Herpetosiphon gulosus: one gene and its partner. The protein of the gene in region 2 interacts with the protein of the main gene of each other region in a pairwise test. Links are inferred from orthologs where the notes say so. Each region holds a gene or a part of one and is shown on either strand. Other genes may lie near its edges.

Region 1 (8,459 bases), on a different replicon or contig from region 2:
TGCGCCGATTGCCGCATAGCGCAAAGCCTTGCCCAGCGTAATCCAAGCCAAACTTGGCAGCCATGGTTTGCCTAAGGCTCCAGCCACCCCAACCAACACATCGCCAATTACAGGCAACCAGGCTAAAATTAAGGCTGGCGTACCCCAACGCCCCAGCCAACGCTCAGCCCGTTGCATGCGCTCAGCCATGGTGTTATTGCGCTGATCGATTGCATTGCGTGCTCGTTGCCCAAGCCAAAAGGTCGTAGCAGAGCCAAGCACATTGCCCAACGTCGCAATTAACAATGGCAACCACAACGATTCAGCGTGGACTACCATTGCCGCTAAGGCCAACTCTGAACCAAGTGGCAAGACTGTGGCCGCCAAAAAACTCACGCTGAATAAACTTAGGTAAAGCCAAATCATCGTATTCTTCCTTGTCGCCAATGTTGCCAGAGCAAGCCGATTTCGGCATTGCGCCCTAAGACCAAGCTTACCACAAAGCCAATTAAGCCCAAGGTCGAGGCACTGGTTAAACTCAGCAATAAACTGCTGGGGCTGGATGGTTGCCAACTCTGGATTACCCACCACGCCAAACCACCCGCCACACTGCTTGCTCCCAGTACCTGCCCCATAAAACGCCAATCGAGCTTAATTGGTTGCTGAACGGTTTTTTGGGCCAGCCATGCCAAGGCCAAGGTTTCGGCCCATAACGAAACGGTGGTTGCCCAACCAAGCCCAGCTAAGCCCCAACGTCGCCACCACAAGGCCAAGCCGATTTGCAATAACGCTCCGAGCACTCGCATCACACTGGGCCAACGGGTATCGCCCATGGCATAACTAAATCGAATCAACAAGGTACTTAATGCCAAAGCGGGCAAGCCTGGCAAGGCCGCCCATAAGGCAGTGCTGGTCAACTGCACCGATTGTTGATCAAACGCGCCACGTTGCAGCAACAAGGCGACAATCTGTTGGCACAGCACCATTCCTAATACCATCAGTGGCAAGGTTAGCAGTAACGACCAACGCCAACAACGGGCTAGCCATTGTTGCAAGGCCTGATAATTGCGTTGTAACACCAAGCTTGTCAGCACTGGAAACAAGACGCGACCTAGTACCTGCGGCAACAAAATAATTGGCACTTCAACAATTCGGCGGGCATAGGTTTGGGCTGCTACCGCGCCAGCGCCCACGGTTGAGGCAATTGCATTCTCAATCACGCTAATTAAATGCACCGATACTAGCGATGTTAATAACAATGGATAGGCATGCTGCAAAACTGTGGTTAATCGTGCTCCGCGCCAGCGCCAACTTGGCAACCACGGCACATCGGCTTGTAACAACGGCATTAAGCGCAAAACCGCCCCGACCACCAAGCCCCAAGCCAAACCATACACGCTGCCAGTTGCAATTAAGGCAATCACGGGAGCCAATTTCAACATCAAATCGGCCAAAGCTGGGCGGGTAAATTGCTCGAATGCTTGATACCACGCACCTAACACCGCAGTAAAACACATCACCGGAAAGGCCAATAAGCCAATTCGAATAATCGTGGCAGTCATCAACAGCGTTGGTTGATCGAAGCCTGGGCCAAATAAGTGGGCCAATTGCGCGGCATACAGCCAGCCCAAGCCTGTGAGTGGCACTGCCGCCAAGCTTACCAAGCCCAAGCTCGCGCGAAGTGTACGTGGGCTATTGGTTTGATCGTGCAAAATCATGGGAACGAGGGTTGGTCCGGCAATATCGCCCAATAAGAATCCCATCAATAAAACCACCGCTGCTCCGGCCAAATAGGCATCAGCAGTCGTGCTTGTGCCAAAAAAATGAGCTAAAGCTACTTTTTCGGCAAACCCTAGCACTTTATAAGCGGCGGTTGCGGCAATCAAAATCAGCGATGTGCGAAATAGGGTTTTTGGCTGCATAGATACTCATTTAATTAAATTGCTCGTATAATTGACATTATGCAACAGCAAACTGAACAATTAAGCGATGGGCAGCGGTTAAATGCGGCGCAAATTTGGGCATTTTTAGCCAAAGCCTCGGTTGGCCGCTTGGCAACCCACGATCACGCTCGTAATCAGAGCAATCTTATACCACTGTTTTTTGTCTGCGAAGCGCCACATATTTATTTTGCCACCCAACCAGGCCACAAGCTGAATTTGTTGCGGCGCTATCCCCAAGGTGTGGGCTTGCAAGCCGATGCCTTTGAGCCAGAATCCTCAACCAGTGTCTTTGTTTGGGGGCGTTATCGCGATGTGCCGCTGGGCACGGAGTATGCCCATGCCACGCGGTTGCTGGCCTTCAAATATGGCACTGGCTTTTGGCAACAAATTCTTGATCAAGCCACTAAGGCCTTGAAGGCGGGGCCACGTGCGTTAATCACGACAATTAGCCAGGCCACCACTGGTTGCATTCAAATCGAGCGGATCGGCGGGCGACGCTGGGAGCATGGCTTATGATGCGTATTTTAGCGCCAGCCGAAGCCTTGACCTTGCTCGATCAACTATCGGTAATACGCATTGCAGGTTTTGATCAAGCACGATCTGCCAGTTATGCCGTGCCCTTGGCTTTTGTGCGGCGTGATCAAAGCCTGCTGATTGCTATTCGCGCTACGGGCCGCTTGGCCCAGCTATTGCAACAGCAACCTCAAGGCTGGTGCATCGAAGCCGATCAGATTAACCCTGATTGGACGTTTCGCTCAGTTGTTGCTCAAGCCACAGCTCAGCTTTTGGCCGATCCACAGATTACGCTGGTGATGCTGGCTGAGCGCTATGGCCGCAATTGGCCGCAATGGCGACCGAATGCCCCAATTCAAGCCTTTTCATTGGAACTAGCGGCGATCCAAGGCCGCCACAAATCCTAAGGAGCGCCGATGATCACCGTTACCCGCGAACGCCAACTCCGCCGTCCAATCAGCGAACTCTGGCAACTCTTAGCCAATCCGCATAATTTGCCCCGAATTTTGCCGCGCATCGCCCGTGTCGAAGTTAGCGAGCTAGCCAACGATCGCCAGCCGGTAACTGCCTATTTCGATTTTGGCATCCCGCTTGGTACGCAGGCCGCCCAAGGCACTTTTAGCCTGATCGAGCAGCAATCGATTCGCTTTGATGCCGAGCAACCCTTGCCGATTATGGCCCACTGGCAACTCCAAGCGCATGCCAATAACACCAAAGTACATGCCAGCCTCAGCTTCGATCTCAAACCAATTTTGGGGCCAGTCGCCAAAGTTGTACCAATGAGCCTCGTCAAAAGCGAAGTTTCGCGTGAACTTGAGCAAGCTCTTGCCCGTATCGAACGCCTGCGACTGAGCTAGAGGATGAATCATGCCACCAAAGCCGCTTGCGCCAAGTAAACGCTGGTTTGATCTGATCGTCGCTGGCTTGGGCTTGCTACTGCTTAGCCCATTGCTGCTGCTGATTTCCTTGGCGATCAAATTAACCTCGCGTGGCCCAATTTTCTACATTCGCCCCCGAGTTGGCCGCGATGGTCATGAATTTCCCTTCTATAAATTTCGCACGATGGTGGTGAATGCTGAAGGCCAAGGCTTGGGCATTGAGGTTGCCCACAACGATCAACGCATTACCCGAGTTGGCCAATGGCTACGGCGTTGGAGTTTCGATGAATTGCCGCAATTATTGAATGTTGTGCGGGGTGAGATGAGCTTAATCGGTCCGCGCCCAAGCTTGCCCGACCAAGTAGCGCGTTATACTCCCGACCAGCGCCAACGTTTGGCGGTACGCCCAGGAATTACTGGCTGGGCTCAGGTTAATGGCCGCAACGACATCGATTGGGCTGCTCGGATTCAGCTTGATTGTTGGTATATTGAGCATTGGAGTTGGCGGCTTGATGGCTTGATTTTGTGGCGGACAATTGGAGCAATTTTGCGGCCAGTTGGCATTTATGGGCGCGATGGGGTGGCCAAAGATTTGCGGAGTAAATAATGCGACCGGTGATTATTGTTGGCACTGGCGGCCATGCGCGTGAGGTGGCCGAAATTGTGCAAGCCCAACATCTGGCGGGCAAAGGCGGTCCGTTGCGTGGTATGCTCAGCGACGATGCTGCTCAGCATGGCACAAGCATTTTGGGTATTCGGGTTTTGGGGCCAATCGATTGGCTAAGCACCCGTTTGGCCCAAGTTCATGTGGTAATTGCGATTGGTGATAATGCCACTCGCCAACGCATCGCCCAACAATTTGGCGCAGATTTACGATCGACCAGTGCAATCTCACCACAGGCGCTGGTTTCGCCGCATGCCACGATTGGTGCAGGCGCAATGATTTTTCCAAATGCAGTGGTTGGGCCGCTTGCCACCATTGGCGAACATAGCATCGTGAATGTTGGGGCGAGCGTTAGCCACGATAGCATAGTGGCGGCATTTTGCAATCTCAACCCTGGCTCGCGAGTTGCTGGCACATGCAAAATTGGCGAAGGCGTTTCGCTCGGGATGGGTACACAGGTCATTCAAGGCCGCAGCATCGGGGCATGGACGGTGGTTGGGGCTGGTGCAGTGGTTATTCGCGATTTGCCCGGCCAAGCCAAGGCAGTTGGTGTTCCCACGCGTTTGTTGGTTTGATCCACGAAGGGCACGAAGAGCTGAAACCGCGAAGAACACGAAGATCGCGAAGGAGCTGTGGCTATAGACGCTAGGCTATCGGAACGACTGTAGGTATTTCCAACGCATCGCCGATAGTTGAGAGCCTTCAGCCAATAGCCACGCTTCGCTCTGTGCCTCTGCGTTAAATTTAGGCTTCATCCCTCATCCTTCATCCTTAAATTAAAAACCCCCTCGCCCAATTGCTTGGCCAAGGGGGCTTGATGCGGTTTTTTTAATTAGGCCGCAGCGTTGCCAGTTGCCAATTCGACCAAGCGATCTTGCAATTTCTTGTCGAGCAATGAGCCAGCAACTTGAGGCCGCAATTCTTTTTCGAGGCGGCGGCGAGCTGGGCCACGTTGTGCATCAGGGAAGTCGTTCAAGATGCGTTCGATTTCAGCATTGATTTCGCTTTCGTCAACGCTCAAGCCTTCGGCTTCAACGATTTTGCGCACAACCAACGATGATTTCAAGCTTTCTTCGCCACGGGGCAACAATTCTTGAACTGCTTCGTCGTGGGTTTTGCCAACGATTTGCAGATATTGCTCCATGTTGATGCCATAGCGAGCCAACGATTCAACTTGCTCGTGGAGCAATTCGTGGGCGCGTTCGGCAATCAAGGCATCGGGCACATCGAAGCTGGTTGCGGCAACAACTTCTTCGAGGTATTGGTTCAGAACGTTACGGCGATGGTGATCGCCTGAATTCTTGACCAAACGCTCCATCAGATCAGCCTTGTAGGCATCCAAATCGCCTTCAAATTCTTCCAAGCCTGGGAGTTCTTCCCATGCTGGCAATTGGCGATTTTGAATTTCGCTGACGGTTACTTTGAAAACAACATCTTTATCGGCAACCCGCGCATCTGGATGATCGGCTGGCAGGTGAGCGCTGATTTCGCGGGTTTCACCAGCTTTGATGCCTTTCAAGCCTGCATACAGTTCAGGCACGATGCGGCGTTCTTCCATGATTAAGGTCGTTGGCTCGCCTTCATCGTCGTCATCATCATCATCGTCATCATCATCATCGTCATCATCGTCGTCATCGTCGTCATCGTCGTCATCGTCGTCATCGTCGTCATCATCGTCGTCATCTTCTTCGTCGTCATCATCGTCGTCATCTTCTTCGTCGTCATCATCATCTTCTTCGTCATCTTCTTCGTCGAGTTTGTGCAAAGGCACGCCATCGACTAAGGTTTGGACGGTAGCGGTGAGTTGATCGCCTTCAGCGGCTTCTGGTTCGCCTTCGGGAGCGCTCAAAACGACGTGTTTTTCACGAGCTTGATCCAACGCGACTTCTAAGGTTGCATCGGTAACTGGTTCTTCGGTGAGATCAACCGTGATCGCCTTGTAATCGGGCAAAATCACTTCAGGCTCAACTGGAACCAAAATGCGGAAGCGAAATGGCTCTGGCTCTAATTTTTCCAATGAGGCTTGAGCAACTGGCTTGATATTTTCTTGTTCGAGGGCAGCGCGGAAGGCCACGTTGATAATTTCGTCGGTCGCTTCTTCTAAAATTGCGGCCTTGCCATAGTAGTTTTCAACGATAAAGCGAGGAGCCTTACCTTTGCGGAAGCCTGGAATGGCAACCTTGCTAGCAATCCGTTGGGCGGCCTTGTTCAATTCTTTTTCTATCGTTGCTGCGTCTGGCTCGATCTCAAGCGCAACAATGCGCTTTGGTAATTGTTCAGTTGTGACTTTCACACGATCTCCAAAGTATATGTTATTTAAGCGATCTTTAACTATCGCCAACGAAGGCAGTCTAGCGTGACATTATACCAGAACATCGCTCAGGCGGGGCTAGCGAATCTGACGGTCATGCCCTCACCCCCTAGCCCCCTCTCCCGCCCAGCGAGGCGAGGGGGAAACCCTCGATCATGAAGCATGAACGCCCCTCGCCCACCGCAGTGGGAGAGGGGCGGGGGCTAGGGCTTACACTTAATTTAATAAACAGTTTGTTCGGCCAAGAAATGGCGATACATTGGCGAAACTGCCCGCAAGCGCTCGACGATGGGCGGCAATAATTCTAAGACGCGCTCGATTTGCTCGACGGTGTTCTCGCGGCCAAGGGTCATTCGCAGGCTGCCATGGGCGCGTTCGGCGCTCAAGCCCAAGGCCATCAGCACATGCGATGGGTCAAGCGAGCCACTAGTGCAGGCCGAACCACTCGAGGCATAAATGCCCTGTTGATCAAGCAACAGCAACATGCTTTCGCCCTCAATAAAATCAAACGACATGTTGACATTATTGGGCAAACGCTGCGTGCGATGACCATTTAAATAGACATGGGGAATCGCTGCTTCAATCCCACTAATCAGCCGATCGCGCAAGCTGGTCAATTGATTGCTGCTCTGCGGCAATTCATCGACGGCAAGTTGCAAGGCTTTAGCTAGCCCAACAATCCCAGGCACATTTTCGGTGCCGGCGCGTAAACGCCGTTCCTGCGAGCCACCATTAATCAACGGTAGCAAGGGCACGCCGCGCCGCATATATAACGCCCCCACACCTTTCGGCCCATAGAATTTATGCGCAGTCAGGCTCAACAAATCAACATTCAATTCTTTAACCTTAATTGGTTGCGCCCCGATCAACTGCACTGCATCGGTATGAAACAGCACATCGTGCTCGCGACAGACCGCGCCCAATTCGGTAATCGGCTGAATTGTGCCAATCTCGTTGTTGGCGGCCATGATGCTGACCAACACGGTGGTTGGGCGCAACGCAGCCTGTAAATCAGCTACAGCAACCAAGCCAGTGCTATCGACTGGCAAGATCGTAATTTCAAAGCCAAAGCGTTCGAGGTATTCGACCGCATGCAGCACCGCGTGATGTTCGATTGCACTGGTGATGATGTGATTGCCTTTGCCTGCATCACGCTGAGCAAACGCCACACCCTTGATCGCCAAATTATCGGCTTCGGAGCCGCCGCTGGTAAACACAATTTCTTTGCGTTTGGCCCCCAACAAGCCTGCAACGGTTTCGCGGGCTTCATCTACGCCTTCGAGTGCTGCGCGGCCAAGCCGATAGATACTCGATGGATTGCCATAGGCCGTGTTGAAGTAGGGCAGCATGGCCTCAACCACCCTTGGATCGGTCGCAGTCGTCGCTGCATGATCTAAATAAATTGTTTCCGGAGCCATTCCAGACCACCTTTGATGCTAATTGCAAGTTTGTCGCTGGTTTGATTCTACCGCTTTTTAACCCCAACCTGCTGTAAACATTTCGCTACATTCGGCCAAAACCGCAGCTTGGGTCACAACTTGCAATCGCTGGTTCATGATTGTTCAACGTGGGACGCTTAGGAATAATGGTATGCTAAGAGCACCTGAATCGCAACATTTGGAGGCATAATTATGAACCAACGGCTTGATGTAGCTGTGATTGGCACTGGCAATTGGGGCACAACTTTGGCCTTGGTTTTAGCTCGCGGCGGGTGTAATGTCACGCTATTTGGCCGCAATCAAGCTGAAGTTGGGCAATTGCAGGCTGCTGGCGAAAACAGCCGTTTTTTGCCTGGGCAGCGCTTTCCAGCAAATTTGGGTTTAGCCTATGATCTTGCGCTGGCCGCTCAAGCCCAAGTTATTCTGCTCGCTGTGCCTTCGAAAACCATTCGCAGTAATGCATTGCAACTTGCCCCACAGCTCGCTCCCGATAGCATTATTTTGAGTTGCGCCAAAGGTATTGAGTCGGGTAGTCTTGAAACCATGAGCGAAGTGCTGGCCGAGGCACTTGCGCCGCATCCCCGTAGCTTGATTGGGGCGCTTTCGGGGCCAAATATTGCCAACGAAATTGCCCAAGGCTTGCCTGCAACCAGCGTTGTGGCATTGAGTGATGATCAAGCTGGTCAGCGGGCGCAGAGCTTGCTCACCACCAATCTTATGCGGATCTATCGT
Region 2 (17,023 bases):
GGACTTGGGCTAGTTGCTCAGGCGTTGCATCGGCAATGGTTGTGCCAAGAGCTTTGAGATGTTCCTCAATTAAACCATCGGGGTTGCCGCCCAGCAAAATGTCAGTTCCCCGACCAGCCATGTTGGTCGCAATTGTGATCGCACCCGTGCGACCAGCTTGAGCCACGATATAAGCTTCACGTTCGTGTTGCTTAGCATTCAAAAGATAGTGTTCAAGCCCTTCTTGCTTCAGCAAATTGCTGACAATTTCGGAGCTTTCGACCGAGGTTGTACCGACCAAAACTGGGCGGCCAACTGCGTGCATCTCTTTGATTTCGCGCAGTACGGCGTGATATTTGGCTTTTTGCGAGGCATAAATATGGTCGCGATAATCTTCGCGCACGACTTGGCGATTGGTCGGGATAATCACCACTTCCAAATTGTAGATTTTGCTAAATTCTTCAGCTTCGGTGATCGCTGTACCAGTCATGCCACCAAGTTTATTGTACATTCGGAAGTAGTTTTGGAAGGTGATGGTTGCCAAGGTGACGTTCTCGCGGCGCACTTCGACCGCTTCTTTGGCTTCAACCGCTTGGTGCAAGCCATCTGACCAACGCCGACCTGGCATTGTCCGGCCTGTAAATTCATCGACGATCACGACTTCGCCATTTTGCACCACATAATCAACATCACGATGGAAAACATATTCGGCCTTGAGGGCGTTTTCCAAATAATGAGTTAATTCAAAGTTCTTGGCATCGTACATATTTTCGCCATCAGGCAAATTGAGGCGTTTTTCCATCACCTCTAAGCCCGATTCGGTCAAGGTAATTGAGCGTGATTTTTCGTCGATCCAATAATCGCCATCGAAATCGTCTTTCAAGCCCTTGCGCACTTCATCTGGCGAAATGCTTGAGCGCTTGAGGCCACGCACCAACGAAGAAAACCGACGATAGTTATCGCTGGATTCTTGGGCTGGGCCAGAGATAATCAAGGGAGTACGGGCTTCGTCGATCAAAATATTATCTACTTCGTCAACAATCGCATAGTGCAATTCACGCTGCACACATTGATCTTTGTGCTGCACCATGTTATCGCGCAGATAATCGAAGCCATATTCATTATTTGTTCCGTAGGTCATATCGGCCATATAGGCTTCGCGGCGTGAGCAAGGCCGCCAGTGCACCAAACGGCTATCATCTTGTTTGGCGTTGGGGTCGATATAATTGGGGTCGTAAATCGCTGAATAATCGTGGGCGATATAGCCCGTGCTCATGCCGAGGCTATGGAAGATTGGCCCCATCCAGCCACCACCAACTTTGGCGAGGTAGTCGTTGACGGTAACCAAGTGTGCGCCACGGCCAGGAATTGCATTGAGGAACAAGGGCAAGGAAGCCACCAAGGTCTTACCTTCGCCAGTCTTCATTTCGGCGATGCGGCCTTCGTGCAGCACAATCCCGCCGATCATCTGGACATCGTAGTGACGTTGACCAATCACGCGGCTTGAGGCTTCGCGCACCAAAGCAAAAGCTTCGGGCAACAATTCATCAAGCGCCGCATCTTCAATCGTCCGTAATTCCTTTTGATAGTCTTTTTCGACGGTGGAATCGTGGCGATTTTCGTCGGCGTAGCGGTCGTCGAGCGCTTCACGATCCGCTTTGGTTAGCTCTGCGAACCGTGTGCGTAATTCAGCCGTTTTTTCACGGAGTTGTTCATCGCTAAGAGCCTTCATTGTTGGCTCAAGGGCGTTAATTTCATCTAAGGTTGGCTGCATTTTCTTCACAACCTTAGCGTTGGGGTCGCCCAGTAGTTTCCCAAGCCATTTAAACATGTGGTACCTCGTGGTGTCTGAATATCGGCAGCACGGCTGCATCGCTAGATTATACCACGCAGCTTTGGGCCTTTGAATGCCTTAAAAGCTGCTTAAACGAAATGTTAACGCACTGCCAATAGTCGTGGAGCTTCGCGTTTGAGCAACCGTTGAAACTTGCCAATAAAGCGCCCAAGCTGCGGATCACTGCGTTCCAACGGCAGTTGATCGAGCGCAAACCAGCGAATTTGGCTAAATTCAGCTTGATCGTAGGCCAATGGTTGTTGCGAATCAGCTTGCACTACATACCACAAGGAAACATCAATATGACCTGCGGTCAACCCAACCGTTTCGGTCACGGTGATGAAGCAGGGATCTTGCCAATAAAACTCAGCTTGAATGCCCAATTCTTCTTCGATCTCACGAATCACGGTGATTGCTGGATGTTCATCTGACTCAACATGGCCGCCACATGGCAACCATAATTGAGCATTGCGATGATCGACCAATAAAATCTGAGCCGTCGCCGGATCGTACACCACAATGTAGGAAACTAAGTGCATTGGCGGGGTTGCAGGCTTGGCCGTGCGAAACAGTGGCGCATCGCTATCGATCCATGCCAAGGTTTCATTACAATCGGCCTGCTCGCGTAAATCCAAAGGGGCAATTTGAGTCACTAAGCTACGAATGGTTGAACGCATAACTTCCTCCAACGATCAATTCTCGATTTGATCCACAAAGGACACGAAGAACGGAAACCACGAAGGACACGAAGAACGCGAAGGCTCTTTTTTAGCCACAGATGACACTGATTATTTTGATTATTTGGCTAGCCCCAACCTTCAATGACCGATCCCGCTTTTGCCTTTTGATTTCTGACTCTATGTTCTATGCTCTATGTTCTTCATCCTTTCAAAGCGTCGATGCTACCAACCAGCAATGGCACACTATCATTGATAAAATGTTCGAGGTTTTGGCAACGATCGCTATACAGCCAGCGGGCGGCCAATGCATAAACCGACCAACTAAGCATAGTTGCCAGTAATTGGCGTTGCATGGCTGGCACACCACGTAACGGCCCATAATGATCAAGCCAGGTTTGAATATGCTGCTCAAGCATGCGCTTGATCTGATTTTCCGCCAACGAATCGAAAAACCGATGATATTGGTTGCATTGACCATGGATCATCGCCCAATGGTCGGCGATCGCCCATAGCAAAGCTTGCATATAGCGCGTTGGCGTATCGGGATAATGCTGCATGCGCCGATCAAGATACAGCATAAAGCCATCACGAATCAGCTCATCGACCAAGGCATATTTATCGCTGAAATGGGCATAGAAGGTTGCGCGATTGATCGTCGCAGCTTCGGCAATCTCATTAACTGTGACTTCTTCGAAGGTACGGGTGCGCAAGAGCTGAATCAAGGCATCAAGAATTAATTTACGGGTGCGCTTGGTGCGCGGATCAATTTTAACTGCGTTTCCCAACATTTTAGCTCCTTTGTTGCCTAAACAACAAATTTTCGTTTTTGCTGGTTGACACTATACCACGGCTTCTTTATGCTATTCAACAGATGTCAATTAAACAACGAGTGTTGTTTAGATCTAGAAATTCATTAGCGAGGTTTTCAATCATGGCAAATACCCAAGGTTTGGTAGCGATCACAGGTGCGGCTGGGCAATTAGGTCGTTTGGTTTTGCAACAAGTGCTCGAAAAAGTTGCGGCAAATCAAGTTGTGGCAATCACCCGCGATCCCGCCAAATTGGCCGATGTCGCTGCTCAAGGGGTTAAAGTCGTTGCTGGCGATTTTAGCGATCCCGCTGGTTTGACCGCTGCCTTGGCTGGAGTCGAGCGTGTCTTGATGATTAGTATCGATGTGATTGGCGGCGAACGAGTGCGTTTGCAAACTGATGCAGTCAAAGCAATCGCAGCGGCTGGCGTGAAGCATCTGGTTTATACCTCGGCAATCAATCCCGCCGAAGCCCCAATGGAATTTTTGCGTGAACACGCTGCGACCGAGCAAGCGATCGTAGCCAGCGGTTTGAGCTACAGCTTCTTGCGCAACAACTTCTATTTTGAAACAATTACCGATAAAGTGAAAGGCGCTTTGGCTGGGGGCGTAATCGCTGCCGCCGCTGGCGATGCCGCTGCTGGCTTAGTTGCCCGCGCCGATTGTGCTGCTGCCGCCGCTGCCGCTTTGGTCAGCGCTAACACAACCTCAGAAGTGTATAACATCACTGGCCCTGTGAGCTTGAGCCACAAAGCAATCGCTGAAACTGTGGCTGAATTTGCAGGCCGCGACGTGGTTTATCAGCCCATTGATGCCGCCAGCGCCCAACAACAACTTGAGCAATTTGGCTTGCCTGCCCAAATCGCAGGTTTCGTCGTCGCGATCGACCACGATTTGATCGGCTCAGGCGCGTTGGATCTTGTGACCAACGACGTTGAGCGCTTGACTGGTAAACCAGCTCAATCATTGGCCGAATATCTCAATGCCAACCGTGGTTTGTTTAGCTAGATCCCCTCACCCCAACCCCTCTCCCACGCTGCGGGAGAGGGGCTTTTTGTTTTGTGGTTCCTCGGGCGAAAGAAGATGCTAGGGGCGAGAGGATTAACTATTTGCTTGTAGTAGGATTATGAATTGGCAAGCCAACCACGTTGCCCCATTCAGTCCAAGAGCCATCATAATTGCGCACATTTTTGTAGCCCAGCAATTCATGCAGCACAAACCAAGTCAATGATGAGCGCTCGCCAATCCGGCAATAAACCACGGTATCACTTTCGGGCGTAACCCCAACATCGCCATATAATTGGCGAATTTCATCGGCGCTTTTGAATGTGCCATCATCGTTGACTGCTTTAGCCCAAGGCACATTGACCGCGCCTGGAATATGGCCGCCGCGCACAGCACCTTCTTGGGGATATTCGGGCATGTGCAATTTTTTGCCGGTATATTCATCGGGCGAGCGTACATCAACCAAACTATGACCAGTGGGCAATTCAATCGCGGTTTGACGCGGATTTGGCCGACCAATATGGGCTAAAACATCATCGCGGAAAGCACGAATTTCAGGCTTGGGTTCGCCGACAACATAGCTGGTTGGCTCGAATGTTGGCACAACGCGAGTCAATTCACGGCCTTCATCGATCCATTTTTTGCGGCCACCATTCATAATTTTGAGCTTTTCGTGACCAAGCAATTGGAAAACCCAGTAAGCATAGCAAGCCCACCAATTATTTTTATCGCCATAAAAAACGATGGTGGTGTCGTTACTAATCCCAAATCGGCTCAGCAAGGCAGCAAAATCGTCGCCATCAATATAATCACGAATCTGCAAATCGTTTAAATCATCTTGCCAATTGATTTTGACGGCGTTGGCGATATGGCCCATCTCATACAGCAAAATATCTTCATCCGACTCAACCAAGCGCACCTTGGGATCATTCAAATGTTCGGCAACCCAATCCGTGCTCACCAAGACCTCAGGATTCACATAATCGCTCATCGATTGCTCCTTTATCGAATTAATAATTAAGCCTCAAGCAAAATTTGATCGCCTTCAATTTTGAGGTTGTAGACCTTCAATGGTTCGGTCGCTGGCAACGAGCGCGGGCGGCCACTAGCTAAATCAAAACGTGCGCCATGCAACGGACACTCAATCGTGCAATCATCAACATCCAACTCGCCCTCGTGTAATTCGGCATAGGCATGGGTGCAGATGTTGCTGGTGGCGAAATATTGCGTGCCACAGCGAAAAATCCCGACTTGCTCGCCAGCAAAATCAATTTGAATCGCTGACGTTTCGACCAAATCTTGCAGCGTTGCAACAACGTGAAAGCTCATCATTATTCCTTAATTTATTAACTAAATTGATTAACAATGATCTGACATAGAAAACGCCGAGGACGCAGTGGTTGCGCCTCGGCGTTGGTAGGCCAAGCCTAGCCGACCGAACCTTCCATTTCCATTTGGATTAAGCGGTTCAATTCGACCGCGTACTCCATGGGCAATTCGCGGGTGAATGGCTCCATAAAGCCCAACACAATCATCGAAAGTGCTTCGGCTTCGTCGAGGCCACGGCTCATCAGATAGAACAATTGCTCTTCACCGATTTTGCCGACGGTTGCTTCGTGGGCGACGGTTGCTGAATCTTCCTCGATCTCGATGTAGGGAATCGTATCCGAGGCTGAGCGATCGTCAAGAATCAAGGCATCACACACCACGTTGATTTTGGCGTTGTGTGCACCGCGCATAACCTTAGCCAAACCACGATAGGTCGTACGACCGCCGTTCTTCGAGACTGATTTGTTGGTGATACGGCTGGTAGTGTCGGGAGCGCCGTGCACCATCTTGGCCCCAGCGTCTTGATGTTGGCCTTCGCCAGCATAAGCAACTGAGAGCACCTCACCCTTTGCGCCGCGACCCATCATGTAAACCGCAGGATACTTCATGGTCAACTTCGAACCAATGTTACCATCGACCCATTCCATCGAAGCATCTTCATAGGCTACGGCCCGTTTGGTCACCAAATTGAAGATATTGTTGGCCCAGTTTTGAATCGTGGTGTAGCGGCATTTGCCACCTTTCTTCACGATAATTTCAACCACTGCTGAGTGCAATGAGTTGGTGCTATAAACTGGCGCGGTACAACCTTCGATATAGTGCACTTCTGCGCCTTCATCAACGATAATCAAGGTGCGCTCGAATTGGCCCATGTTTTCAGCGTTGATGCGGAAATAGGCTTGCAATGGAATATCGACCTTGACACCTTTGGGCACATAGACGAACGAACCACCCGACCAAACCGCTGTGTTCAAGGCAGCAAATTTGTTATCGGCTGAAGGAATGATCGTGCCGAAATATTCCTTGAACAATTCTGGATACTCTTTCAAGCCAGTATCGGTATCAAGGAAGATCACGCCCAGTTTTTCCCACTCTTCGCGCAACGAGTGGTAAACAACTTCTGATTCGTATTGAGCGCCAACGCCAGCCAAGAACTTGCGTTCGGCTTCAGGAATACCCAATTTTTCAAAGGTATTCTTGATACTTTCTGGTACATCGTCCCAGTTATTTTCGGCGCGTTCGCCAGGCCGCACATAATAGTGAATATCTTGGAAATCCAACTCGGCTAAGCGAGGGTTGGCCCAGACACCACTAACGGGCAATGGTTTTTTATGGAAAATTTCCAGCGCCTTCAAGCGGCGTTGCAACATCCATTCAGGTTCGCCCTTCATTTCCGAGATCGTGCGCACAATATCGGCACTCAGACCCTTTGAGGATTTGAATGTGTAGTTCTCTTCGTCGCGAAAGCCGTACTTCGAGTAATCAAACTCGATTTCGTTTTGTGCAGGGTTGGACATGCCCTGAGCCTCCTATAGTGTGATCACGAATAAGTGATGAGATTACTTGATTCAGAATCTTGCAATTCTGTTTCTAAATGATGCCATTCGTTAGCAGAAAATTCGGCTAGTGCCGTGGCAATTGATTGTTGATAGCGCCGCTCACCCAATCGTTCGAACAAGGCATAGATTGCCCAGAGACCGAATCCGGCTCCAGCCAATTTAACTAATCGTATTATGTTGATTAGTGCTGGATATCGAGCGGACTGGATCAAAGGCGATCCTCATCGTCGTCAACCAGATTGACCCCGTAGAGACCAGCTTTGAGCGTTTTGAGCGAGAGCAAGGCACATTTCAGCCTCACGGGACCAATCGGTATCCCCAATAAATCGAGGATGGTTTGTTTATCAAAGGCTTTAGCTTCATCAACGCTTTTGCCAGCAAGTTCTTCGCTGAGCATCGAGGCTGAAGCTTGGCTAATCGCACAACCTTTACCTTTAAATTTTACATCAACAATCCGCTCGTTTTCGACCAACAAATAAATGCTGAGTTGATCGCCACACAACGGATTATGCTCGTGTTGCACAATCGTTGGCTGCTCAAGCTCGCCGTAATTTCGCGGATGGCGATAATGATCTAATATATTTTCACGATATAAATCGTCCACAAGGCCTCACAGTTGGAAGGTATCGCGAGCCAAAACCAAGGCTTCGGCCAAACGATCAATTTCTTCCTCAAGCGTGTATAGGTAGAATGATGCGCGTACCGTTGCTGGCACGCCCAGAATATCGTGCAACGGATGGGTACAATGATGCCCAGCCCGCACTGCAATCCCTTGGGTATCGAGAATCGCTGCCACATCGTGGGCATGCACACCAGCCAAGGTAAAGCTCACCAAGCCACCGCGCTCGGCAGCAGGTGGACCAAAAATGGTCAACCCATCGATGCCGTTGAGTTTATCCCAAGCGTAGTGAGTTAATTGGCGTTCGCGCTCGTGAATCGCCTCCATCCCAAGCCCATTGAGGAAGTCTATCGCCGCGCCAAGGCCAATTGCCTCGGCAATCGCTGGCGTGCCTGCCTCGAATTTCCATGGGAGATCGTTCCATGAGCTTTCGCGTAGCCCGACCCGTTTGATCATATCGCCGCCACCCATAAACGGCGGCATCGCTTCAAGTAATTCGCGTCGCGCCCACAGAACCCCAATGCCGGTTGGGCCACACATTTTATGCCCTGAAAAGGCCAAGAAATCACAGCCAAGCTCTTGAACATTGACTGGAATATGCGGCACACTTTGCGCCCCATCCACCACCACCAAGGCTCCGACCTGTTTGGCAGCAGCAATCACCCGTTCAACCGGATTGATCGTACCCAATACATTCGACATGTGAGTCATTGCCACCAATTTGGTGCGTTCAGTCAATAATTGATCAAGCTTGCTCAGATCGAGCCTACCGTGAGCATCAAGCTCGATAAAATCAAGCTCTACACCAATTTGGGCTGCTAGCAATTGCCATGGCACTAAATTGGAATGATGTTCGCTGACTGTGAGCAAAATTCGATCGCCTGCTTGCAAATTAGCACGACCCCAGCTTTGAGCAACCAAGTTAATAGCTTCGGTGGTATTGCGGGTAAAAATAATTTCTTTGGTCGATTTCGCGCCGATAAAGCGGCCAATTGTGCGGCGTGTGCCTTCATAAGCTTCGGTAGCGGCTTCGCTAATCTGATACACGCCTCGATGAACATTCGCATTAATCGTGCGATAATAGCGATCCATCGCTTCAAGCACAGCTAACGGCTTTTGGGCAGTTGCGGTGCTATCCAAATAGGCTAAGCGATGGCCGTTAATCGATTGATCCAAGAGCGGGAATTGCTCGCGAATGGCCTGAATATCAAGGGTTGTTTGTACAGACATAACTCACCAATATCCGATTCCATAAAGGAAACCATGAATTGCTTATTTTGATCCACAAAGGACACGAAGAGTACGAATGTTTGGCTCTTGTGATCCTACCAAGATTTATAGGCAATTAATAAAAAATTGCTTATTTTGATCCACGAAGGACACGAAGAGTACGAATGTTTGGCTCTTGTGATCTGTTAAAATTCATGGGCAATTAACGAGTTGACAGTAACGTCAACGAACTAGGCGTTTCCATTCCAACTTGCCAAGACCACCAAAATTAATCAATAGCCCAACCCGAAATTGGGTTGCTTTGAGATAATTAATCAGTTGCGCTTCTTCGAGAGTTGTCAAACGATTTAGCGCTTTTAGCTCAACAATGACTTGGTTGTAACAAATAAAATCAGCAATATAGTTTTTTTGGAGTAATTGCTGTTTATAACGAATTGCCAAAGGTGCTTGGGCCGCAAACTGAATTTGGCGTTGTGCCAACTCTAATGCAAGTGCTTCTTGATAAACAGCCTCTAGAAATCCGCTGCCCAACTCGCGATGTACTTCAATCGCCGCCCCAACCACCGCGAATACTTCGTCTGCCAAAAGAATCGTTGCCATCCACGCCTCCCAAAAATAGTTAGTTCGTTGCTGTAACTAGATACATAAACTAACTATTTTTGGGATCACACAAAAAACATACTTCGTGTCCTTCGTGCCCTTCGTGGATCAAATCGTTAGACTTTATCGGCGACGATAGTTTCGACGCGTTCGCGCACAGCTTCATCGGGAATCATATCGATGATTTCGCCAACAAAGCCCAACACGATCGTGCGCTTGGCTTCGGCAAACGGCAAACCACGTGATTGCAGATAGAACAACTGCTCTTCGTCGATTTGGCCGCTGGTTGAGCCGTGGCCAGCCTTAACTTCATTGGCATCAATCTCCAAGCCTGGAATTGAATCCGAGCGTGAAGTGTTGCTCAAGTGCAAGGCATTTTCGCGCAAGTCGGAGTTGGTGCCTTGGCCTGTGGCGGGAATTTTGACCATGCCATCGAAGACAGCATAGGCTTCATCATCAACCACGGTTTTGAAGTTGATTTGGCCTTCGGTGTTCAAGCCAATGTGATTAAGCTTGGGTGCAACTAGCAAGTTTTGCTTGCCATTGCCATACAACAAGCCATTCCAATTGACGCTTGAGCCGTTGCCACTCAAATTGGCTTCCAAGGTAACGTGTTGCACAGCGCTGCCAACCACCACGTTCAGCCATTCGGCTTGAGCATCGCGGTTGATGCGAATTTGTTGGCTGCCCAACAGATACACATTGCTGTTCAAGGTTTGCACGCTGGAGAAGTTAACTTTGCCACCGTCACCAACCTCGATTTCAGCCCCAGTCAAGACCACTGCGCTACCAGCAAAATCGGCTGAGCTAATTTCTTCGATCACATTGATCGAGCTATGGCGCTCGGTAACGATCAAGGTACGGGGGGCGACAATTGTGCCAGCATTGCTCAAGTGATAGCGAATCCGCACCAACTCTTCAACTTCAAGATCCTTGGCAACGTGGATAAAAATCCCGCCGTTGACCAAAGCATTATTAAGCGCTGAAAATGGATCGCGATTGGTTTGAACGGCGCTTCCAAGCACCCGTTGCACCAATTCGGCGTGGCTGTGAACTGCTTCGGCTAAAGGCAGAATCGTCACACCTTCTGCGCCAGCAAAATCAACCGAAACTTCGGCTTCAGCCAATGTGTAATCAGCAATATTGAAGCCCTTCAAATTGGTTCGTCGCCAATCTGGTTGCTCAGCGGTTTCGAATGCTTCCCAAGCTTCGCGACGGCGGCTGGTCAGCCAACTTGGCTCGTTGCGGCTAGCCAGCAAGGCCTCAAATTGCGCCACATCAAAAGTAGATTGCAAATTAGCTGGCATTGCCGAACACTTCCTCTCGAATGAAATCGTAACCTTTTTCTTCGAGTTCTAAGGCCATGTCGGGGCCACCTTCGCGCACAATTTGGCCGTTCATTAAAACGTGCACATAATCGGGCTTGATGTAGTTGAGCAAACGTTGGTAGTGGGTAATCACCAACACGCCTAATTCGGGCTTTTCAGCTTTAACTTTGTTGACCCCTTCGGCCACAATCTTCAAAGCATCGATATCAAGGCCTGAGTCGGTTTCGTCCATGATTGCCATAGCAGGCTGCAACATAGCCATTTGCAAAATTTCGAGGCGTTTCTTTTCACCGCCTGAGAAACCTTCGTTCAAATAGCGGCGGGCAAAGTCAGGAGCCATTTCCAGCATATCCATACGGGCTTTGATCACTTTGCGATATTCAGCCATTGGAATCGCGGTTGATTTTGGATCAACGCCTTCTTGAGCGCGATGGGCGTTCAAGGCAGCCCGCAAGAAGTTGGCAACGGTTACACCAGCTACCGCAACTGGATATTGGAAGGCTAAGAATAAGCCCAATTTTGAACGATCATTTGGTTCGAGATCAAGCACATCTTGGCCTTTGTACCAAACTTCACCTTCGGTCACTTCATAGCGTGGGTGACCAGCGAGGGTATATGCCAAGGTTGACTTGCCTGAGCCATTTGGCCCCATGATGGCGTGAATTTTGCCTTCTTCGATGGTGAGATTAATGCCTTTAAGAATTTCTTTGCCATCGACCGCAACGTGCAAGTTGCGAATGACCAAATTGTTGGCGCTCATGACACTCCTATTCAAGATTGCTATTCAACACAACAGCGTGGCATGCCCCCTGCATCGCCAGCCGCCAAAGAACTTAGTTATGCTTCTCGATCCCAATCTCATCGGCTTTGATCACAAAGTGACAGCCGTTATGACCTTCGACCATGCGCCGTTGAATTTCAACTTCATGGCCGAGCGCAGTTTCCATCATTTGGCGTTCCATGCTGCACAGGCTATCGTGAGTTTGGGCCACCTCAAAATAAGGGCAGGCATACTCACTGACCACCCAACCACCACCAGGCGATTCGGCCACATTGATCGACATCCCTTTGCGGTTCATCGTGTAGACGAATTGCATCAAACGCTCACGTAAGGCCACGTTGGCTGGATGATCGCCCGTGTAGAGCGTTGCTAAGCGTGTACCCACCCGACTGAGCAACTGGGCCATTCCTTCTGCACCTTCGGTCGCCAAAATTTCTTCCAGCAACACATTCAAAAGCACATCGTAGCCCTTGGGAAAGAGCGATTGGGCCTTGGCAGTCAGGGTATAGCGGTAGGAAGGGCGGCCTGGTCCTTGGCGAATTTTGGTTGGTGCAATGAGGCCTTGGTTGGTGAGATGGGTTAGTTGCTCGCGCACCGCAGTTGTGCTCACAGCCAGCGCATCTTCCAATTCCTTGACAGTCGCTGAACCTTTACGCTGAATGTAGCTCACAATATCGCCGGCGGGCGTTCCTTCTCGGATACCAAACACGGTCATAGATACCTCGCATTATGCCTTTGACCATACCGTCACATGGTTATTGAGAATGATTATAAATCGAGAATCATTTTCTGTCAATAAAATCGGAAAAAACCGCGTTTATTCTAGTATAGTCTAATTTTGAGCCAAAAAGAGGCTGTTTTAGGTGAATTTTCGAGGCAGGCCAATTAAGCCAAGGCCTTTTTTGACCTAAGCTCGAAGGAAATGACAAAATGAGCAGTTGATTAAGCGGCCAATAATTCTTGATGCAGGCGTTGGAGTTGGGCTAAAGTCCGTTGAGTGCGGGGGTGTTGTTCGCCAAAACGCGCCAAATCGCCTTGCAAACGAACTTCGACGGTTTGGAGATTGCGACGGCGATTGAGCCAGCGTTGGTAATGGGCGGTGGCTTGGCGATACACAGCTTGAGCTTGGGCCAAAATCGCGTTGCCATACATCGCGCCCAGCAAGCACCACAAATGTTTATCGCTGGCCAAGGGGCGAGCATTGGCTGGATTGGTACGCCAGGCCTTGAGCAAACGAGTATTGGCATTAACCGCACTGCGAATTTGCTCGGCCTCGTTTGATGAATAGCGTTCAGCAAACCATTGTAATACGGCTTCGATTCCGGTTATTGGATGCATCGCAGACCTCCTAGCCAATGTTGGTTTGAGCATAGCAGTAAGTTGTGACAACAACTGTCACAAACTTTTGTCACAATCTCCATTCAGGGGTATAGTTGCGCTCAAACGAAGGTCACTGTTGAAAGGATTATGCTCATGGTTTGGTTGCGGGTCGCCCTAGTTGGGCTGTTGGTAGCGATCGGGCTAGGGAGCCTACCCCAAGCTCAAGCTGCTAATCAAGGCTCTACAGAACATATTTTTGGTGAAGGTGAGGGTGATCCAGCAGGCGCATTTCAGGTATTACGGCTGCATCCGATCCCAACCGCAATGAATTTTGGCGATGCAGTGCGTGGGGTCGCCAGTGGCGATAGTTGGTTAGTTGGGGTTGGCCAAAAAACCTTGTTTTCGCTCGATGCTGGCAATCATTGGCAGCAACTCGACCCACAAACATTGTTTCCTGCGGCGGCAGGTGGCTTGTGTTGCCAACAAGCCTTTGCCTATGATTATGGCCGTGATCTGTTTATTTGGTTGTTGAACTACGCTCCTGATGCCCAACGTGGGCTTATGCGAATTGCCTACACCGATAGTGCTGGTTTGGCCGAACAGGAATGGGAATGGTATGACGTGACAGCCGCCCAAGGCTTTACATGGGTTGAGCCACAACTTGAACTCAGTGCCAACCAAATTTGGCTGGCTATGGATCGTCAGGCAATTGGCGGGGCCATCGATAGTACATGGGTCAGCCAAATTCAAACTGATACCCTTGAAGATGATTTACCCTTTATTCGGAGCTATTCTTCAACGAGTGAACAGGCTTGGCACTTGGTGCGGGGTGCTAAAGATATGATGTATTTTGCGACCCACATCAATCAAACCAGCCTGCGGGTTTATGCATGGGATGAGAACCAGCCAATTCCAAGCAGTAGCGATGTAACGGTTGCTGAATGGACAGCTGGTGCACGCATTTGTCCAACGCCTGATCAGCACAATTGGTGTAGTGATGATGACGGGCGGATTCGGGCAGGTTGGGTCGCCAAGGGCACTGTTGGTTTTATGTGGAATGCAGTTTCCAGCAACACGATTACCTTTCCCTATATTGATGCTGTGCGAATGTATGAACGTGATCTGAGCTTATTGCCATTCAGTTTAGCACGGCCATTTATTTTCAATGCCCAAAATGGCTTTTCGTTGCCGAGCGTGGCGGTTAATGGGCGTGATGATGTAGCGGTAAGCTTTTATCACAGCAGTACCAAACAATATCCGACGCTTTCGAGCAGCATTTTTGATGATTTTACTGCGCCACCACCAGGCTGGGCCTATTACAATGTGCAAGGAAGCAGCACCGCACCAAGTCAACAGCACTGGGTTGGTCAACTCGACACCCAAGTATTCAGCCCAACTAACCTTGGCTGGAGCGTTACTGGTGCGCGTTTGAACGGCTGCGACGAGGCACGTTGTTTACAACCATTCATTGCGATTTTCAGTCGCGAGCGTGATCGGCCAGCGATTGAGCGATGGCTTAGCCCAGTGCGCCATCAACTCTTCACCCCATTTGTTCAAATGAATTAGACAACAAAAAACCACTGGTTTTTCAACCAGTGGTTTGATTTGGTGCCACCTTCCGGGCTCGAACCGGAGACCCTGCAATTTTCAGTCGCATGCTCTACCAACTGAGCTAAAGTGGCAATGGTGGGTGATGAGGGACTCGAACCCCCGACCTACTCGGTGTAAACGAGACGCTCTACCAACTGAGCTAATCACCCATCTGATTGAATAACGATTTTGGTGCCCAGAGTGGGACTTGAACCCACACGAGATTGCTCCCACTACCCCCTCAAAGTAGCGCGTCTGCCAATTCCGCCACCTGGGCAGGTGGTTTACAACATTTGGTTTGTGTTGCATTTCGTTATTCAATTGTTTAGTGCCGTGGTATTATAATCAGCTTTGGCATTCTTGTCAAATTTCACATTCCTGCGCAAAACTACCATCTTTTTATCCCAGCCCGAGCCTTAGTTTATACCACTAAATTGAAGGGTTCCATCCACCGTTCGGCTGATTCTCATGGGCAAAACCAACGTTCGAGAATGCACCAAAATAAAAACAGCCCCAGTTATAAAACTGAGGCTGTTGCAAAATCGATCTTTTAGGGAGCGCAGCTTGGTTTGGCGTTCAACCATGGGCTGAAGGTCAAATTAACCCCAACCGCATCGCCTGTACCAGCGCCATTTTGCTCAGGATGATATGGGCCTGAAGCATCACCCCACCAGTTGTTACGGGCATCAAAACCAACATCGCCAGTCAGGCCATAGTTTTTGTGGCTTTGGAAGCTATTGCCGCTGATCAAAATCCGTGAATCATCTAAGGTTGGGTCGGTTGATTTGATTTGCAAGCCATAGGCTCCGCCGCTAAAGCTATTACACTGAAACACCGCATTCAACGATTGGTTGAATTGAGCGCGAACATTCGTACCACTGCTCCCACGGAAACTATTCTTCTCAAGAATAATTTCCACATCATCGGCAGTTGTACTGAGACTCACACCAGTTGCGCCGTCGGTGGCTGTGTTGTTAATCACATTGCTGAATAGACGTAGGCTCTTGCCGCCACGCACTTCGGCGCTGATTGGAGCATAGCCAACCACACGGCTGCGTTGCATATCGAAGTTGCCACCGCTGATATACATACGGCCTTTATTCTCTTCAAAGACGCTATCTTGGATGATTGTATTGCCCCCAAGGGCCGAAATCAGCACACCTTCGGAGCCACCGCCGCGCACATCAACCCAATTCAAATTAGCCTGACCGCCATTATTAACCACGATTGATTTCCAGAAACTGTTGCCGCTCTTGCGCAAACGAGCGCCAGTCGCCGTCAACGTTCCATCAACCACCAACGATGTATTAGCATCGAGCAATACTTCCACGCCATCATCAATCGTCAAACTTGCGCCTTTGGCGATGATCGTATCGCGGCGAATTTTGACTGGGCTTTGAGCCAATGTCCAACGAGTATTACCCCGAATCAGATCGTAAGGCAATGGTGTAGGCGTTGGCGTATTGGTTGGGGTAGCAGTTGGCCCCTCGGTTGGGGTAGCGGTTGGGGTTTCAAACGGCTCCTCGGTTGCATCGGGAGTTGCTTCAAAGGGATCTTCGGTTGGCTTGGGATTTTCTTCCTCTTCGGTTGGGAAGGGCAATTCATCGGTTGCTACCGGAATATTGGTTGGCGCTGGAGTTGCACTATTTGAGCTTGGCGTGGGATAGCCGCCCGAGCTTTGGGTTGGCGCAGTTGTGCCCCGATTGCCAGTGCTGCTGGTTGGAAATGGCGGAATCGTCGTGCCACCAACTGGCAAGGTTGGAAACGGATCAACTGTCGAAGTCGGCCCTTGACCAATCGGCGGGGGATAGGCACCCTCGTTGGTTGGCGTTGCCCGACCAGGCGCTGGCGGCCCTACTACACCAGCCACATCGGTGGGAGTTGGGCGCGTATTGGCAACTTCGGTGCTGGTTGCCAAGGTTGGCGTAATTGAGCCATCAGCTGGAGCCAAGGTTGCCTGAGCCAAACTGGTTGGGCTAGCCGCACCTGAAGGCGATTCAATCGTCGATTGCGAATTGAGACCAAAAATTGCAGCTAAAACAAAGAACGTACCAGCCAATAAAATTGTCTGGTATTGACGAATTTTTTGCATCGCACGACTTGAACGTAGGGCGCTGAGCAACCTTGCTCGTTGAGTTGGTGGGCCACTAGGTGGCAAGTTTTGCATCTCCATAGTGCGGCATGGTAGCACAGCCTGAGCCATCGTGCAATGAAGATTCGCTGAGAAATATGGGGGTACTTTTGGCCTAAGTTGCCCGTTGATTATGTCTATGGTACACTCAGACCCTACAAGATTTAACCATCAGTTAAAGCAGCATTGACATGCGGTTTATCTTCTTTATGCAGCATGACATTTCAGAA

The links.
Region 1: the proteins of sufU (region 2) and nifS interact in binary tests that used the Escherichia coli proteins (3 or more experiments, as listed by UniProt). The link is inferred for Herpetosiphon gulosus from one-to-one orthologs.

Annotation. Positions count from the first base shown.
Region 1 is NZ_BAABRU010000018.1:37,511-45,969, forward strand. Bases 5,609-8,459 are described here. They hold nifS (cysteine desulfurase NifS), read right to left. Parts: upstream 7,707-8,459; coding sequence 6,510-7,706; downstream 5,609-6,509. Other genes in these bases: ABEB26_RS20860 (trigger factor), read right to left, coding at 5,609-6,270; ABEB26_RS20870 (NAD(P)H-dependent glycerol-3-phosphate dehydrogenase), read left to right, coding at 7,920-8,459. Outside these bases: ABEB26_RS20825 (YqaA family protein), read right to left, coding at 1-405; murein biosynthesis integral membrane protein MurJ, read right to left, coding at 402-1,901; ABEB26_RS20835 (pyridoxamine 5'-phosphate oxidase family protein), read left to right, coding at 1,941-2,438; ABEB26_RS20840 (pyridoxamine 5'-phosphate oxidase family protein), read left to right, coding at 2,435-2,842; ABEB26_RS20845 (SRPBCC family protein), read left to right, coding at 2,852-3,292; ABEB26_RS20850 (sugar transferase), read left to right, coding at 3,303-3,920; ABEB26_RS20855 (acetyltransferase), read left to right, coding at 3,920-4,552; more of ABEB26_RS20860, read right to left, coding at 4,810-5,608. UniProt on the Escherichia coli protein: Master enzyme that delivers sulfur to a number of partners involved in Fe-S cluster assembly, tRNA modification or cofactor biosynthesis. Catalyzes the removal of elemental sulfur from cysteine to produce alanine.
Region 2 is NZ_BAABRU010000004.1:298,893-315,915, forward strand. Bases 6,101-8,917 are described here. They hold sufU (Fe-S cluster assembly sulfur transfer protein SufU), read right to left. Parts: upstream 7,799-8,917; coding sequence 7,403-7,798; downstream 6,101-7,402. Other genes in these bases: sufB (Fe-S cluster assembly protein SufB), read right to left, coding at 6,101-7,152; ABEB26_RS07215 (aminotransferase class V-fold PLP-dependent enzyme), read right to left, coding at 7,805-8,917. Outside these bases: preprotein translocase subunit SecA, read right to left, coding at 1-1,810; ABEB26_RS07180 (NUDIX hydrolase), read right to left, coding at 1,915-2,490; ABEB26_RS07185 (TetR/AcrR family transcriptional regulator), read right to left, coding at 2,694-3,281; ABEB26_RS07190 (NmrA family NAD(P)-binding protein), read left to right, coding at 3,425-4,309; ABEB26_RS07195 (sulfurtransferase), read right to left, coding at 4,407-5,297; ABEB26_RS07200 (Rieske (2Fe-2S) protein), read right to left, coding at 5,324-5,635; more of sufB, read right to left, coding at 5,734-6,100; more of ABEB26_RS07215, read right to left, coding at 8,918-9,043; ABEB26_RS07220 (GxxExxY protein), read right to left, coding at 9,266-9,643; Fe-S cluster assembly protein SufD, read right to left, coding at 9,760-10,950; Fe-S cluster assembly ATPase SufC, read right to left, coding at 10,940-11,731; ABEB26_RS07235 (helix-turn-helix transcriptional regulator), read right to left, coding at 11,805-12,467; ABEB26_RS07240 (hypothetical protein), read right to left, coding at 12,695-13,090; ABEB26_RS07245 (hypothetical protein), read left to right, coding at 13,226-14,638; ABEB26_RS07265 (right-handed parallel beta-helix repeat-containing protein), read right to left, coding at 15,213-16,829. UniProt on the Escherichia coli protein: A scaffold on which IscS assembles Fe-S clusters. Exists as 2 interconverting forms, a structured (S) and disordered (D) form. The D-state is the preferred substrate for IscS.